DNA from 2 places in the Neobacillus sp. BF23-41 genome. Region 1 is predicted to be linked to the other one. Evidence: riboswitches for the same ligand, from Rfam matches in the RefSeq annotation. Region 1 holds a riboswitch; the other holds the start of a gene.
The links. Region 1 has a riboswitch for cobalamin ahead of metE (5-methyltetrahydropteroyltriglutamate--homocysteine S-methyltransferase). Riboswitches for the same ligand answer to the same signal wherever they lie in the genome.

Region 1 (9,513 bases):
ATACCAAACACCTCCCTTTTTCATACCTTAATAAAAAAACTGCAACTGAGATGTGTATAAAATGGAGGTAAACAGAACTATGTTGGAGGTAAGGCAATCTCAATACGGGAGAGGAATCTTTGCTACACGGGATATTAAGAAGGATGAGCTTTTAGAGGTGTCACCCGTCATTATCTTCCCTAAAGAAGAGTTTAAGAATTTGGAAAAAACAACCTTGATCGATTATGTATTCTGGTGGGGAAAAGATTTCGATGAATGTGCGTTAGCCTTAGGAGTTGGGTCGCTCTTTAATCATTCCCGCACACCTAATGCCATTTTCAAAAGGAAATTAAAAAAAGGTACAATCAATTTTTATGCTTATACCGACATTAAAGAAGGAGAGGAAATCCAGATCAATTACAATGGTGACCCAGATGACAAAACAAGATTATGGTTTGAGAAATAAAGACAAATGAATGAAACTCGAAATATGAGCCCAGTCGTTAGAATGGGCTCGCATATTTGTTGACAATTCCAATCATCATTTCTTGTTTTACTTTAAGCCATTTGTTTTTTCATGATTAATAATCTCGCTAAAAAAATGGAAAGTGTAAGTAAGGCCTCTGACACCACAATACCTACATAGGCAGCAAGAAAAGGATATCCGAAAATGTTTATTGAAGTAAAATTCATGTACAAGTCTTCCACTTTAGTAATTCCCAATTAACCAAAGAGCCTTTCCAAAAATGGAAAAGGCCCTTAATTTAATTGTTAAGATTAGATTTAAACAGTTTGTTGTTGCTGTTGGCGTAGTTTCCGAGCGGCTGACACCATATTTTTTAGCGATGCAATGGTTTCTTCTTCATGACGTGTTTTTAAACCACAATCTGGATTCACCCAGAACTGTTCTTTTGAAATAATTTCTAAACTATCGTTTAAAATCGCATTGATTTCTTCTAGACTTGGTACACGTGGACTATGAATATCATACACTCCTAAACCAATACCAAGTTCATATGGATTTTTTTTAAGAGATTGAATCAACTCCCCATGACTTCTAGACGTTTCGATTGAAATCACATCTGCGTCAAGGGCACGAATCGGCTCAATAAAGTCATTAAACTCGCAATAGCACATATGTGTATGGATTTGTGTTTCATTTTTCACACTAGAAGTTGCTAACTTAAAGGCATTTACCCCCCATGCTAAATACTCAGCCCATTTTTCTTTGCGTAATGGCAGTCCTTCACGTAATGCCGGTTCATCCACTTGAATAATGGCAATGCCTGCATCTTCTAACGCTGCAATCTCTTCTCTTAGTGCTAAGGCCAGTTGGTTGGCTACTTGTTCACGTGAAATATCATCGCGGACAAAAGACCAATTTAAGATTGTGATAGGACCTGTTAACATCCCTTTCACATACTTAGACGTTAATTGCTGTGCCGCTTCTACTTCCTTCACGGTCATTGGGGCTGTCCACTCGACGTCACCATAAATAATTGGTGGTTTGACACAGCGTGAACCATAGGATACAACCCATGCTTTTTCTGTAAAGGCAAAACCTTCTAGCTTTTCTCCAAAGTACTCAACCATATCCGTCCGCTCAAATTCACCATGCACTAAAACATCCAATCCTATTTCTTCTTGAATTTGAATCCAACGAGCTGTTTCATTTTTTAGAAACGCTGCATACTCAGCGTCTGTAATTTCCTTTTTACGCCATGCTGTACGTGTCCGTTTTACTTGATCTGACTGAGGGAAGCTTCCAATGGTTGTGGTTGGATAATCTGGTAAATCTAATGCCGTTTTCTGCAAAGGCTGACGATCTTTAAACGTCATTGAACGAGCAAAATGCTCTTGTGTTACTTGTAATACTAGCTCTTTAACACGTGCATTTTTCCTTGCCTTATGCTGTGCTAATGCTTCAGTTGCTATCATACTTTGTGAAACGCTCTTATTTCCTGTCCAAGCCTCGTCACGTACGTAAGATGCGATATGTGATAACTCAATTATTTTCTCATCGGCAAATGACAAAGCATTTGTCAGTATGGCATCCAGCTTTGTTTCTGCCTTCGTCGTCACAGGTACATGCTGTAAACTACATGAAGACTGAATCCAAGCTTCTTTTACACCGCTTAATAATAAAACAGCTTTTGTATTGAATGCTTTTTCAGCCAAATTTGCCCGCCAAATATCCCGTCCATTTACGATACCAATTCCTAATACTTTGTCTTGTGGGAACCCGTGTTTTCGAAGCGAAGCCATATTCTCTTCGGAACCATGAATGAAATCAAGACCAATCCCTGCAACAGGTAATTGAGACAGCTCTTCATACGCTGATAGTCCTTCAAAATAGGTTTGCAACATGATTTGTGCAGCCGGTACTTCTTCTGCTAACTGTTTGTAAATTTCTTGCACTAGTTTTACATCATCTGCTGTTAGTGAAAGGGTTAGTGCTGGTTCTTCCACTTGAATCCACTTTGCACCAGCATCTACAAGTTGCTGCAATACTTGAGCATATAACGGTAAGAGTTTTAAAATAAACAATGCTTTCGATTTGGCATCGTATCCTTTCGCTAAGCTAACAAAAGTAAAAGGACCGATCATTGTAGGCTTTGTAATAAGACCTAATTCCTCTTTGGCTTCTACAAAATAATCTAAAATGTAGTTCTTCGTTAATTGTAATGACTTGCCTTCATACTCGGGCACGATGTAGTGATAGTTGGTGTTAAACCACTTTGTCATCTCACAAGCCACAACATGGCTTGCCCCACGGGCCATTTCGTAATAAGTGGTTAGATCGACTTCATCACCTGTCCACTTATAACGATTTGGAAACATTCCGAACATTGACGCATGGTCAAGCATACGGTCATAAAGGGTAAAATCCCCAACTGTTAGTAACTCTAAGCCTAATGATTGCTGGCGCTTCAAATTATTCAAACGATTCGTTTTCATCTCGAAAATAAATTGCTCCTCTGATATCGCACCCTTCCAAAAAGATTCTATACAACGTTTCCACTCCCGATTATCACCAATGTACGGGTAACCAATGGCAGTACTAACTAAATTCATATTTCATTCCTCCTTAGTTAAATTTACATATTCCCAAATAGAACAAAAGGCGCAAGCGCCCGTTTAGCTGCGTATGGACTGGAGCACTCCAACTGAGATAAAGGAAACACGGAGAGCGTAGCGCATTCGTGCTTGACTTTTCGTAGGGCGGAGAGCGAAGTCTACTAGCAGTTGGGCGCTGGAGCTGGATTCAGAGAACTAGTTCACGTTATCCAAAATAAATGATTTGATAATCTCCTATACAACAAAAAAGCCATCTCCACAAAATGGAAATGGCTCTACAATCAAGTTTAAGTTTTGCTAAAAAAATATGCATAAACATAGCTACTCATAACTCGTTTGTCGTACAAATGAATGCCACCACCTATTTCCACGTAGGTATTTGGTGTGTACTGGAAATTGGCAGGTCTCCTGGCTTATCATCATGGCTCCTCACACCTTCCCATCCTAAGACAGTGGTATTTGTGATTCACTCCGATTTACAGTTGCGGGACAGCGACGGAATTACACCGTTCTTCCCTTTTAAGCCAAGCCTTAGCTTGGCACCAATTCTTACACGATATGTAATTTTCACTAACTATAGCATATTAATAATATGAAGTACATAATTTTCTGAAAAGTGGTCAGTATGATGAGAGTTCTCTCACTCACCTTTGGATTCTATTTTGCATTCGCATCGGGATGATGAATTCCGAATATATTGCCTTCGGTATCAATATAGTATCCTTGCCACGCCATTCCAGGCAGGGCATATTTGGCCATTGCGACTTTGCCGCCATTCTCAATAATTTTAGCTTCCGTTACATCGTAATTTTCCACTCCCATTGTACAAGCAAATGCATTCAAAGCTTGGTTTGCTTCCGGTGGAGCACTTTGCCGCTGCATCAAAGCACCATTGATCCCAAGTTCATTCTCATCGCCAGTCACTGCTCCAAAGTAAGGCATTCCTGCATACTCACTCCAATCTTGAAATGACCATCCGAATACCTCTCCATAAAACTTCTTTGCCCGTTCCATGTCATTGACATGAATTTCGAAATGAACTAATCTTCCCATGATTGCCTCCTAATTAAAAAAGTAATTATATTCGCTTCTAGCAAGTTAGTACTTATGTATAAGTTGGGGTTATGATTCATTATCTTATGTTAGCAAAACTAAGGATGAAGCCAACTTTTCAACTTGAGCCAAAACCTAATATATTTCCTCTTTATTATAGGATAATTATTGGAATATATTCAATTTTTATAAAGATTAAATATTTTTACTTATTGTAAAAAAATATTCATTATGGCTAGACACCTTAGAATGGTTAGATGGAATGCAAATTGTTACATATGAAGGTAATTACTACTATAGAGTTATATGGATACGGAGCGAAATTGCAGAATTTAGCAAACAGTCTTAAAACATTAGCCAAAATACACTCTTACACTCCCTTCTATTTTTGCTGTTGCTAAACAATTCTGTATAAAATTCAGGATTTGTTTTTGATCCCAAGTTAAGAAATCCCTTTCTGACAGAGAATCACCATTTTTATAAAATTGCTTGTAGGCATTCATAGCCTTTTCAATTTGTTGTATCGAGAAGGTAGAACTGTCGCCTGATCCACTAACTCCTGCATAGTAATTATTTGCATCAAGTAAATTATACAGTATGGTAGCATTATAATTCCCCATGCTAAAACGAGCATAAGCAATTTCTTTTCCTGCTTTATTGTGTCCTGATATATCGTGACCCATTAATTATCCTCCTTCAAATATAAATTTACTTACCAGAAATAATTAGTCTTAGGAAACTTTTAATGATAATATGCTTACATGGTTTACCTATCCTTTCAGGTCTATTTTTTTATTAAACAATTTTTCTTGAAATAACATGGAAGAAATGGGTGTTAAAGTAGAAAAATGTGAAGATTCAATAAGGAGGTTGTTCATAAACGTTTGCATAATTTCAAAGTTGGATTTATTCTTCAAGGTTTTCATAAAATCATTGTTTTGATGGGGAAAATGATGGTGGACAGAAACGCCAAAAGTTGAAAAAGTAATTATTTTATTGTCATGTTTCCATTTTGCTACCTCCTCAGATAAAATAATATCACATTAGAATTCATATAAATTTAGTCTTTTCAAAAGCTTTTCTACAATTATGTGAACATATTAGTAAATCATTAAAGACCTTTAAAAGGCAACATCCAAAGTGTACTGCACCCCAAAAGTTAGAGTGAAATCTAATTTTTGGGGTGTTTTTTAGTGGCTAAATATAGTGAAGGATTTAAGTTAATGCTAGTAAAAGAGTATCTAGAAGGTAAATTGGGATATAGATTATTAGCACAGAAGTATGATATGAAAGACTTTACACGCATTTTGAGATGGGTAAAAGTTTACGAAAAATTTGGGGAGAAAGGGTTAATGAGAAAGAAGAACAAGGAAACTTATTCTGTTCAATTTAAGCTAGATGTTTTAAGCTTTATGAAAAGAACAGGTTCTTCAGAGGCAGATACCGCCCTTCAATTTGGACTAACCAACCCTTCTATGATAGCTTCATGGAAGAAAGCTTTTTTGGAGGGTGGTCCTGAGGCCCTGGATAGACCGAAAGGACGGCCATGCATGTCTGATAATAATAAGAACAAAAATTGGAGAGAGAAAACGAACTTTTGCGTTTAGAGGTAGAATACCTAAAAAAGTTGCGAGCTTTTCAGATGGATCCGGAAGGCTATCTCGAAAAGCACAAGCAGCGCTATCATTCGAACTCAAAGAAACCTTCAAACTAAAAGATGTTTTAGAGAGAGTTGGTATTCCTGAATCTTCGTACCATTATCATATAAAAGGGATGAAGAAGGAAAATCCAGATCACGAACTTGAAGAATGTATTCAATCCATTTTTGATGAAAATAACGGAAATTATGGATATCGTCGTATCCAACTGGAATTGAAAAACCGTGGTAATGAAGTGAATCATAAAAAGGTGCGACGCATCATGAATAATCTCGGAATTAAAGTGGAGAAGTTTAGTAGAAAATCACGTAAATACAGTTCTTACAAAGGAACTACAGGAACAGTTGTCAAGAACCGTATAAATCGTCGTTTCCACACAAAGGTGTGTCATCAAAAATTAACAACAGATATCACAGAATTTAAGTGTTCAGACGGTGTAAAACTGTATCTGAGTCCTATTATGGATATGTTCAACGGTGAAATTCTTTCGTATGGGATAGGTATGCGCCCAACCATAGAATTAGCGCTCAGCCCTCTGAAGGAAGCTCTTGAAATAGTAAAGGATTCTAAGTTTAGAACCACTGTACATTCTGATCAAGGCTGGCATTATCAACATAATAAATGGGTAAAAACACTAAAGAAAAACAAGGTGTTCCAGAGTATGTCGCGGAAAGGAAACTTTTTAGATAATTCACCTATGGAGAACTTTTTTGGGTTACTGAAACAGGAAATGTATTACGGAGAAGCACTGTGCCCATTTGAGGAATTAAAAAAGAGAATCGAAGAATATATCAATTATTATAATAACAAGCGTATAAAGCAAAAATTGGCAGGCATGAGTCCGGTTCAATACCGTATCCACACCAGCCAAATAGCTGCTTAATATAAGACTCTAACTTTTGGGGGTCACATCAAAAGGTTAGTTGCGTTCTTTTAAGATGAGTTGCGCCACACACTCCACATGCGTGGTCATCGGAAACATATCGACCGGCTGCACTTCTACCGTTTTGTATCCACCGTCCTCCAATATCCGTAAATCTCTTGCGAGGGTGGCTGGATTACATGATACATAAACGACTTTTTTCGGTTTCATCTCAATAATCGTCTGCAGCAAGGCCTCGTCACAGCCTTTGCGCGGCGGGTCAACAACCAAGACATCGGCCACATTACCTTCCTTATACCATTTCGGTATAACAACCTCCGCTTCCCCTGTAGCAAACTCTGTATTCGTCATCTCATTTAACGCCGCATTCCGCTTAGCATCCTCTATTGCCTCTGGAACAACTTCCACACCGAATACTTTCCGGGCTTTTTGTGCTAAAAATAGAGAAATCGTTCCGATTCCACAATAAGCATCAATGACACTTTCTTCACCGCTAAGGTCCGCATATTCTAGCGCCTTATCATATAACATCTTTGTTTGAACAGGGTTTACTTGGTAAAAGGACAGCGCGGAAATGGCAAATTTCACATCCCCGATATAGTCATAGATGACTTCATTCCCCCACCAAACGGTCGTTTTTTCCCCCATGATGACGTTTGTGCGCTTCGAATTGACATTATGGACGATTGACTTTACCTTCGGGAGCCGCGCAACAATTTGCTCAACCAGCTGATCTTGCTGAGGGAGATCCGCCGTCCTTGTGATAATTACTACCATGAGCTCTCCCGTCTGCTGACCATAACGAGCCATAATGTGTCTGAGTACACCTTTATGAGATTCCTCGTGATACGCACGAATCCCTAGCTCGCTGCATATTTCCTTTACCGTCTGGACCGCTTCATTAATTTCAGGCAATTGAATGACACTTTCATTCGTATCAACAATTTCATGGCTCCTCGGTTTAAAGAAGCCAGCAATCAATTTGCCATCCTTCTCCCCAACAGGTACCTGTGCTTTGTTGCGGTAATGCAAGGGATGGTCCATCCCCAGAATCGGATGAACAACAACATCCTCCAGTTTACCGATCCGTGTAAGCACCTGACGGACCTGGTTTTCCTTATATTTGAGCTGACCTTCATAGCTGATGTGCTCGAGCTGGCAGCCGCCATATTTATGGATATCACCGCTCTCAATATCGACTCGGAACGGGCTTTTTTCATAAAGTTCGACCAATCGCCCAAAGCCGTACCCTTTGCCTGTCTTAATCACCTTCACTTTTGCCTTTTCGCCAGGCAGTCCGTTCGGGACAAATAACGGGTACCCATCCACCTTGGCCACACCCGCTCCGTCATGGGTTAAATCTTCAAAAACTACATCTATGTAATCATTTTTATTAACCGGTATTATTCTGCTCATTCGTTTCTTCCTTTGCTTGTTTTGACTAGCTAAGATTGTAACACAAAGCATGACTGTTTGTGAAACTTGCAAAGGACAAGAGCCTTTTTTCAAAAATAACCAAGAAAATTGTCAGAATTTTTTTATTTCCAAATATAATAAAAGTGTATATGATTAAAACAATCTCATTACTGGAAGGAGTGGATAATAATCAAGCTGATAAAAAACCTGTCCATTCCGTTACTCTTTGCCTTCCTTTCTTTCACCTTTAGCCACTTTTCAAATACACTTTCACACTCTCATACTGATTTCAAAGCAATCATCAACGTAGATGATGGCAAGGTGAAAGATCAATGGGGTGATAACAAAAAGCTGCCCGTTGTTATACAAACTCTCTTTATCCTTACGACCATCCTTACAGCAGCACTAACTCCACTCATTTATTTGTTCATAAGTTTTCACAAAAGCTTTATTTTTCTCATTCCCATCTTTCATCAATCAAACTATGTGATCCACCCTCCCGAATCATAAGCTAACACCATAATAAGGGAGGAAATTAATATGTGGATCCGCTTTGTAATCATTGGCTTCTTTTCAATATCAGCCGCAAGTATGCTTACCTATCAGGGTATTGAAATTTTCCATGCCTTTGTCGATTTCTTTAAACAAAAATAAACGAAGGGCAGACTCAAAAGGGAAATAACCCCCCTCTTAAGTCTGCCCTTTTTTATCAAAAGAACGCCTGATCGTTACCTTTTCATTGCCTCTACCTTGTCTTTAACCTCTTCAATATTTCTCATCTTGTTATCCCAGCATTTTTGACTCAGGTCAACTGGATAATCTTCTGGATTCGTAATCCGCTGATACTCGCCCCAAAGTGCATCGAGGTTTTGCTTCAAATAATCACGGGATTCTTCCAAGCAAGGCATTTCATAAACAAGCTCGCCTTTAGAAAAGATTTCTTCATGTAATTCTTTAGCCGTAAAGTTGGTAACCACCTTATTCATGTACGTATGGGTTGGATGGAACATTCGCAGCCGTTTTTCAGGCATCTTTTCGTCTGCTAACGCAATATAATCTCCTTCGGCATGGTGGTTTGTATTATTGATGATTCGATAAACCCTCTTCAATCCTGGAGTTGTAACTTTTTCCGGATTGGATGAGATCTTGATCGTATCTTCCATTTTTCCGGTTTCATCCTCAATAGACACAATTTTATAAACCGCACCCAGTGCAGCTTGGTCGTAAGCTGTAATCAGCTTTGTGCCAACTCCCCAGCTGTCGATTTTGGCGCCTTGTGATTTCAAGCTCATTATCGTATATTCATCTAAATCACTTGAGGCAACTATCTTTGCATTGGTGAATCCTGCTTCATCGAGCATTTTGCGCGCTTCCTTTGAAAGGTAAGCAAGGTCGCCGCTATCAAGTCGAATTCCGATAAAATTAATTTTATCGCCTAACTCTTTC
Region 2 (7,884 bases), on a different contig from region 1:
TGCAAATACTTCGTCAACAAGACAATTGAAATTACCCCAGTTAATGTGCCTGGCATAACCGCCCAGAAAATAATTACGAAATTTTTTCTAATAATTCTTACATGTCTATATAAGGGAACAGCAAGGGACACAGTAGCAGTTCCTAATAAAAGTGAAAATATACCTGTTCCAGAAGAATATTGGGCAACATGTATATGAGAAAGCGTCAATAAACCAATGATGAACACTGTTACAGTATATAACGGATTTAACCATGACTTGTTATAAGTTTTAAACACCTTATTTCCTACTGCATAACTCATAACAGTAATGCTGGTACATAACAATATATTAGAAATCATTGTTCCCATTTTGTTTACTCCTTTTTCTTTTAGTTTCTAAATACTCAGCAATAAAAGCTGTAACAAGTAGGACAACCAGGCTGCTTGCTGCTAGGATGATTGCTAATTTTATTCCTTCTACTCTAAAAATCCCTGCAAAATGCCAAACACCTACGATAAATGGAATAAATAGAAGAGTTATATGTTTGATATGCAGCTGGGCGGCTGCTTCGACCCATTTGAGCTTACAAGCACCTGACATTAATGCAATGAATAAGAGCGCCATACCAATAATACTTCCAGGGACAGGAAGATCAAGCCAAGTAACGAGTCTTGTTCCAATCAAATATATAACTAAGATTGTGAGAAACTGAGCAATAGTACGAACCATTCGGCTCCAACCCCCTGCATTAAGATTAATGCCCCATTATTCTTTAACAAATGGGGTCACAATTTATTTCTCTAAAGTCAGTATCGCATACCTTTTTGAGTTTTTCTGTAAATGTGGAATGGTATCTAACATAGATTTATTAAATTTGATTTAATACATGGTAGAATAACTTACTTTTATTTCGAGTTACCTTCATAAAGCAAAAAAAGCCGATTCCCAATAGTAGGACCGGCTAAAACTGAATAATTAATGCCTATTTAAGAAAGGATTTAGGCATGACAACAGCGACGACCTCTCCACGAGCACAGAGAATATCATTCGCATAAACTTCTGTCTCAACCTTAAACTTTTTAGGGTGTATTTCATTGACAGTTCCGATTGCTGTTAATGGTATACCATGTGGAGTGGGCTTGAGAAAGTTCACATTTAAGGAAGCCGTTACGAATCTTGGGGGCTCCTCTCCATCACCAGCTTCATGTCCATTTTTTCGATGAAGCGCCAATGCAGCAGACCCTGTTCCATGACAATCTATTAAAGAGGCAACAATTCCACCATAAACAAAACCTGGAAGTGCTAGATGCTCTGCTTCTGGTGTGAATATAGTTACTGTTTGTTCACCATGCCAGCCAGTTCGAAAATGATGTCCCCCTTCGTTCAATCGACCACAGCCATAACACCAGGCGAAATCATCCGGATAATCATCCTGAATTGCTTTTAAAACTTTATCTTCCATTAATTTCTCCCCCTTCACCGAAAACGCTTTCATAGACATGATAACATTGTTAAAATTCCCTGGTCAATCAATAGACAAAATATTAGAAAATCCAAACATTTCACATAATTCAGAAAAGGAAAACCCTTGTGATGCAAGGGTTTTCTTCTGAATATTTCGGTAGTAATAACAAATAGACTCAATATGGAGCAAAAAAAAACAATTAGACTACTAATTCCAAACCTCCTCTGCAATTACCCTATACCCTGCTTCCGACTTAATTGATCCAAAAAGATAGTCACGAATCTACTACACCGATCAATATCCTTCATTTGGAGGCTAACCTCGATTTTTAGGGTGGCAATTAAATTTGTGTGTACGTAAAGCATATCCTTAAATTCATCAACAGCTCCACAAAACTTCGGGTAACCACTATCCCCTGTGCCGATTACACCTGTCAGTACCTTTTTTACGTCCTGAGTTTCGAATGCACGATATAGCTCCATCATTTCTTGAGGAATTTCGCCATTTCCCCAAGTATAGGTTCCGATTACAACAGCCTCAAATTGGGATAAATCCCTAACTCGAAATTGCTCGATCCGAAAGAGAGAAACCATTACATTCTTCTTTAAAAATAAATGGAAAATTAGTTGAGCTAATTCTTCAGTATTTCCTGTTTTGGAAGAATATACGATGGCAATTTTCATAATTCATCGAAACCGTTTGATTGTGTTACCTTTGCATAGCTTCTTGACTTCTGTTCAAAAAAATCGGATTTTGTTCCATTCATCATTTCATCACTGAAAACATGGATCCAAGGCATAGGGTTTACCCTTTCTTTATATAAGTTCTGTAAACCTAGCTGTCGAAGCCGCTTATTAGCAAGATATTCGGTGTATCTTTCGTACTCGCTCAATTCAATACCATCTATATCTTTCAAAATCATATGTGCCCACTCTTTTTCAAGTCGGACAGCTTGTCCAACCACTTTATACACATAATCAATGTTAGCCTCTGTATGTAAATCCGGATTTTCTGTTAAAAGTATTCGTAGAAACTGTGCCATGAAATACGCATGCTGCATTTCATCCCGTTGTATATAGCTAATCATTGTACTAGTCTTAAGCATTTTTTGCTGGCGGGCAAGATGATAGAAAAAAGCAAACCCAGCATAAAAATAAATACCCTCTAGATTAATAGAATTCACACCTAGTTGAAATAAATTTTGTGGTGTAGGATTCTCACGGAAACATTCATATGCATCTAATATCAGTTGGTTTCTTTTTTGAACGATTGGATCATTTTTGGCTTGATTGAACCAAACCTTTTGTTCATTTAAGGGGACAAGAGAACTTAATATATAGGAATAGGATTCATTATGAACTGCTTCCTGCTGAGCGATGACGGCAAATATTGCTTTAAAGCTAGAATCCGACACATAATCCATCACTTGACACATGGTAGGGGTCTGCAGGCTATCTAAACAAGCAAGTTGTGTATTTATTCGTAAAAAGACATCTTTCTCCGTTGAACTTAGAAAGTCCCATTGCTTTATATCATCTTGCATATTTATCTCTTGAGCTTTCCAAAAGTTTGACAATAAAGTTTGATATAAATCGTATATCTGAGGATAGGCAATATCATTCCAGTTGAGCAAGCCTGATGATTTTCCGTTGATAATTCCGGTTGATTTATTGGGAAACTCAGGGTTCAACAGTTTTATTCTTGATAGCGGTAAATGAATATCCATAAAATAATCTTCTCCAATCTATTCTAAAAAGGTGTTAGCTATGGCAAGCCTCACATTCGTCAATTTCCGTTTGAGATGTGCTTCTTACATAGTACGTTGTCTTTAATCCTTGCTTCCAAGCTTCCATATGCAGGTTGAGCAAGTCCTTTGCTTTTATATCGTGCCTAACATATAAATTAAAGCTAATGCCTTGATCAATGTGACGCCCTCGTGCCGCATTCTGTTTAATACTCCACACTTGATCTAATTCATGTCTGGACCTGCGATAAAATTCGTACGTAATATGATCTAAATCAGGTGCCGTTACTTTAAATTTAAAATTCTTCTTTTCCTCTGCATATTCAACAGAATAGATAGGATCTATTCCATCAGTGGAACCTCCTATTTTGGCTGTTGATGAGTTGGGAGCGATAGCCATTAACCAACCATTTCGAATACCATGATTGACGACATCCCTTTTTAGTTCAATCCATCTTTTCGTTTGGTAATTTTTCCGCTCAAAATAACTCCCTGTATGCCATTCTGAATCTTTAAATAGACTATAATACCCTTTCTCCTTTGCTAGTTCCATTGATGATCGGATAGTATAAAATGCAATGTCCTCATACAGATGATCTGCATAATTTACCGCTGTTTCAGACTCCCAGTAAATCCCTTTAAGAGCTAGTAGATGGTGCCACCCAAACGTACCCAGACCCACGGCTCTGTACTTTTTATTTGTATGTTGAGCCTGTCCAACCGAGATTGTATTTAAATCTATCACGTTATCGAGCATTCTTACTTGGATCCTAATTAAACGCTCTAAAACATCTGCAGGGACTGCTTTTGCCAGATTAATAGACGATAAATTACAAACAACGAAATCACCAGGCTTCCGAATTATCACGATATTGCCCTCTTCATTCTGGTATTCGTTTACAATCGTCGTTGCGGACATATTTTGAGCAATTTCTGTACATAAATTACTGCAGTAAATAGAAGTTCGGCCCTTACCCAATACATGCTTATTCGGATTTTGCCTGTTTACTTCATCACGATAGAACATGTATGGTGTTCCTGTTTCTAATTGAGCAACCATGATTCGTGTCATAATATCCATGGCACGGTATGTTTTACGAGGAAGAAGCGGGTTACCTGCGGCCTCTTCATATTTCTCGGTAAAGAATTTAACATCCGTTTCATCATAAAAATCCTCAAGTCCGAGAAGGTTCCCTTTTTCATCCTTCCAGCCCATAAATTGTTTTACTTGATGGGGACAAAATGTATGCCACTGCCCAATACTTCTTCCATCCTCATCTTTCTCTTCTAATTTTTTCATAAATAGGTCTGGTATGGTGACACCCGTGAAAATGTCATGGGCCTTTCGGCGTTCATCCCCATTATTGGTTTTTAAATCGAGAAAACCGTTCATGATATCTTTATGAAATAAATCTAGGTAAACCGCAATGGCACCTTGACGTTGACCTAACTGATCAACACTGACAGCTGTATTATTTAACAATTTAACCCATGGCACTATTCCGGAAGAGTTTCCTTTGAATTTCTTAATATCGGAACCAAGGGCACGAACTTTACCATAATAAATCCCTATACCTCCGCCATCCTTGCTTAGCCGAGCAATATCCCAATTATTTAAATAGATGCTATCAAGGGAATCATCTACTGTATCAATAAAGCAGGAGGAAAGCTGACCAAAGCTTTTCCCTGCATTCGCTAAAGTGGGGGTAGCAACGGTCATATATAAATTACTTAGTGCCCAATACGCTTCCTTTACAAGCTGTAAGCGGATGGACTCCTTTTCATGCTTCATAATCGTCATGGCAATAACCATGAACCGCTCCTGCGGGAGTTCATATACGTTTCTATTATGATCTTGAGCAAGATAACGATCCGCTAGTAAAAATAACCCTATGTAATTAAATAATAAATCTTTATCTGGATTTATCTCTTTTGCTAGTTGATCGATTTCATCTTTACTATATAAGCTTAGGAGATCATTAGAATATATACCTATATCAGTCAATTCTTTTATTAATCTATAAAAGTCTCCATATTTTAAAGAACGATTATAGCCTCGACTTTTTGCAGATTTTCCATATAATTCATTCAGATATAAACGGGCAGCGACAAATGTCCAATTCGGTTGGTCCATTGCAATTTGATTTATTGCATAGACTAAAGCTTGTTGGTTTGCTTCCACCTCTGTTACTTCCAGTTCGCTTATACGGTTTTTAAGCTCAGTTGTATCCATCTGATATTTTTCTGTAACTTGATTAATAGATTCTAAAACATAATTGAATTCAGCTTGAAGCTCCTTTGTTACCATTTCATTTCCCCCTAAAATAATAAAATCCGCTCAAGGGGAATTGAGCGGATGAAACGATAACACTACAAAAGGACTAAAATAAAAGTATCCAATGCCTCCTGTCGCCACCGTTCATCTTCTCAATCCCCGAAGAAGTTGAAACAACTTAAGAAAGACAGGTCTCCTGACTCATGCTTCATCCTACTTTGAACCCTTCCCATATAATTGCCTAATATATTAGACATTTCTTATACAGTGGTTTACTCATTTCGTCAGCATTTACAGTTGCGGGGGCAGTTCTGGATTTACACCAGATTCCCTATTAAGCCACAATGGCATCGTCTCTTAAGGCTAACACAATATATAGTTTAATAATTATTCATCGAAACAATATATAGTGAATCAATTAAATTAAATAATAGTATAGTCACCAATATAATTCAAGTCTATTATTAAATAAAAATGAAACCTATTTGGTTTAGTTTCCGTATATTAAGAAAGTCCAAGGTGAAAAGGGGCAATTTTATGGGGAACATTTTTCTATTTACGATGATCATTGGAATAGCTTCAGCACTTGTTTTAATACCCATTTTTAAACATGAAGAGGCAAATAAAAAAGTTGATAAAAAACAAAAAATCGGCGTCTTCATTGCTGTTATGGTTTTTCTTATGCTTGCAGTGTTTTCATTCTTTTATTTTAGTAATTTTGATAGAAACTTCACTTCTTTATGGCCGTTAGCAATCTTCCTCACTGTAGGCGGAGCAGTTCTTGCCAAAGGCACAGAAAGAAAGATTAAAGGACTTCTCTTTCTAGCAAGTCTAGGTCTAGGAATTTATTTCTTAACCGCCTTCATTTTTAATGCCGATGAAAAATATCAAGTAGCAAAGATGGATGAAAAGGTAGAGATTCAGACCTTTGATGAGAAGGAAACACCAGCTAGCGTTCCACCGCAGTTTGCACGTAACAAAATGAAAAAGGCTTTTGGGCAAGTACCGAACACAAGCTACTTTGAGCTTGGAAATCTTCAGATTCAAAAACTGAACGGTGATTATGTATATATTGCTCCCGTTGAATTTTCTGGATTTTTTAAATGGTGGAAAGGCGAAAGAACTCCTGGTTACTTTTCATTAAGTGCAACGGATTCTAGCGCTAATCCAAAATTTATTAAAGCCGAAATGGTTTATACCCCTTCCTCTTATTTTAATAGACAAATCGAGCGGCATATTCGCATGCAATATCCCAAGAAGATTTTCTACGGAGATGTTCAATTAGAAATTGACGAAGAAGGAAAACCTTTTTACATCCGTACTTATGGTGAATTTATTTCAGCCCGAAATGGATTTACGGCCAAAGGGCTAGTTGTAGTTGATTCTAAGAGTGGCGCAATGAAAGATTATCATATTTCAAATGTCCCCGAATTTATTGATGGCGCGGTCTCACCTGAAGCAGTTAGTCTGCAAAACAGCTATTATGGGAACCTCGTCCATGGATTTTGGAATAGTAAATTCGGAAAATCTGACGTGAAACTCCCATCTGATGAAGGAACTGAGTCAAATGTAAGTCCGATCTTTGATGAAAATGGAAAGATGTATTATTTTACTGATTTCACAAGTCCTAAAGAAGGCGTAGATTCTATGCTTGGTTACTCGTTGACTAACTCAAGGACGGGAAAAGCAACTTTCTATACCGGAAATCCAGAGCAATCTTATATGGATTCACAGGGTGCCTTGCAGATCATTGAGAAGAAATTTATTGAAAAGAAATGGCATGGGCAAATGCCGATTCTCTACAATTTTTACGGAGAAGCAAGCTGGTTAACGTCTGTATTGGATTCGAACGGTTTTCTGCAAAATTACTTTATCGTCTCTGCAGCTAATCCAGAAATTTCTGTGTACGCCAATACTCCAAATGAGGCCCTAAAACAATATAAAACAGCCCTACAAAGGGGCAAGGGCACTGTAGACGGAAGTTCTAAAGCGGATGAAAAGCAAATCAGCGGAACAGTGGTGAGAGTCTATAAAGAACAAAACGAAGATTTCACCATTGTTTCTTTTTTATTAGACAATCGCCAAAACTTTATCATCTCTTCGGAAAGAGTCCCGCTAGCTATCTACTTAAAAGAAGGAGATAAAGTAACCGTTCGCTACTTGGACACTGGCGGAGACTTCCTGCCGGCAAAAGAGTTAGTAATAGATGCATTACAATAGGGAAACAAAAATGGGTGTCAGGCACTAATTAGTGCCTGACACCCATTTTTTAAAACACCAAGGATGTCACTGAACCCTTTGTATTCTATTTTGAATGCCATAAGTGAACGGTTTTGGCTGGGCTTTACTGAAGTTAACTAATGCATCAAGGTCAACGGGGCCGACTTCTTTGTTTTTAGCTTGAGTAAATACAGTAAA

Region 2: another riboswitch for cobalamin. It lies ahead of AB7942_RS11035 (ribonucleoside-diphosphate reductase subunit alpha); the one in region 1 lies ahead of metE (5-methyltetrahydropteroyltriglutamate--homocysteine S-methyltransferase).

Annotation. Positions count from the first base shown of each region.
Region 1 covers NZ_JBGBPR010000002.1:479,610-489,122, forward strand. Annotated here, with positions in the region: gene AB7942_RS05385 (SET domain-containing protein) at 80-445, shown strand; gene AB7942_RS05390 (hypothetical protein) at 538-672, opposite strand; gene metE (5-methyltetrahydropteroyltriglutamate--homocysteine S-methyltransferase) at 763-3,054, opposite strand; cobalamin riboswitch at 3,439-3,619, opposite strand; gene AB7942_RS05400 (VOC family protein) at 3,715-4,110, opposite strand; gene AB7942_RS05405 (hypothetical protein) at 4,464-4,793, opposite strand; gene AB7942_RS05410 (helix-turn-helix domain-containing protein) at 5,304-5,717, shown strand; gene AB7942_RS05415 (IS3 family transposase) at 5,620-6,651, shown strand; gene rlmD (23S rRNA (uracil(1939)-C(5))-methyltransferase RlmD) at 6,688-8,067, opposite strand; gene AB7942_RS05425 (nicotinate phosphoribosyltransferase) at 8,796-9,513, opposite strand, start outside.
Region 2 covers NZ_JBGBPR010000005.1:218,465-226,348, forward strand. Annotated here, with positions in the region: gene AB7942_RS11010 (LrgB family protein) at 1-350, opposite strand, end outside; gene AB7942_RS11015 (CidA/LrgA family protein) at 331-711, opposite strand; gene AB7942_RS11020 (PaaI family thioesterase) at 965-1,444, opposite strand; gene AB7942_RS11025 (flavodoxin domain-containing protein) at 1,678-2,130, opposite strand; gene AB7942_RS11030 (ribonucleotide-diphosphate reductase subunit beta) at 2,127-3,173, opposite strand; gene AB7942_RS11035 (ribonucleoside-diphosphate reductase subunit alpha) at 3,208-5,499, opposite strand; cobalamin riboswitch at 5,636-5,837, opposite strand; gene AB7942_RS11040 (hypothetical protein) at 6,004-7,686, shown strand; gene AB7942_RS11045 (bifunctional metallophosphatase/5'-nucleotidase) at 7,753-7,884, opposite strand, start outside.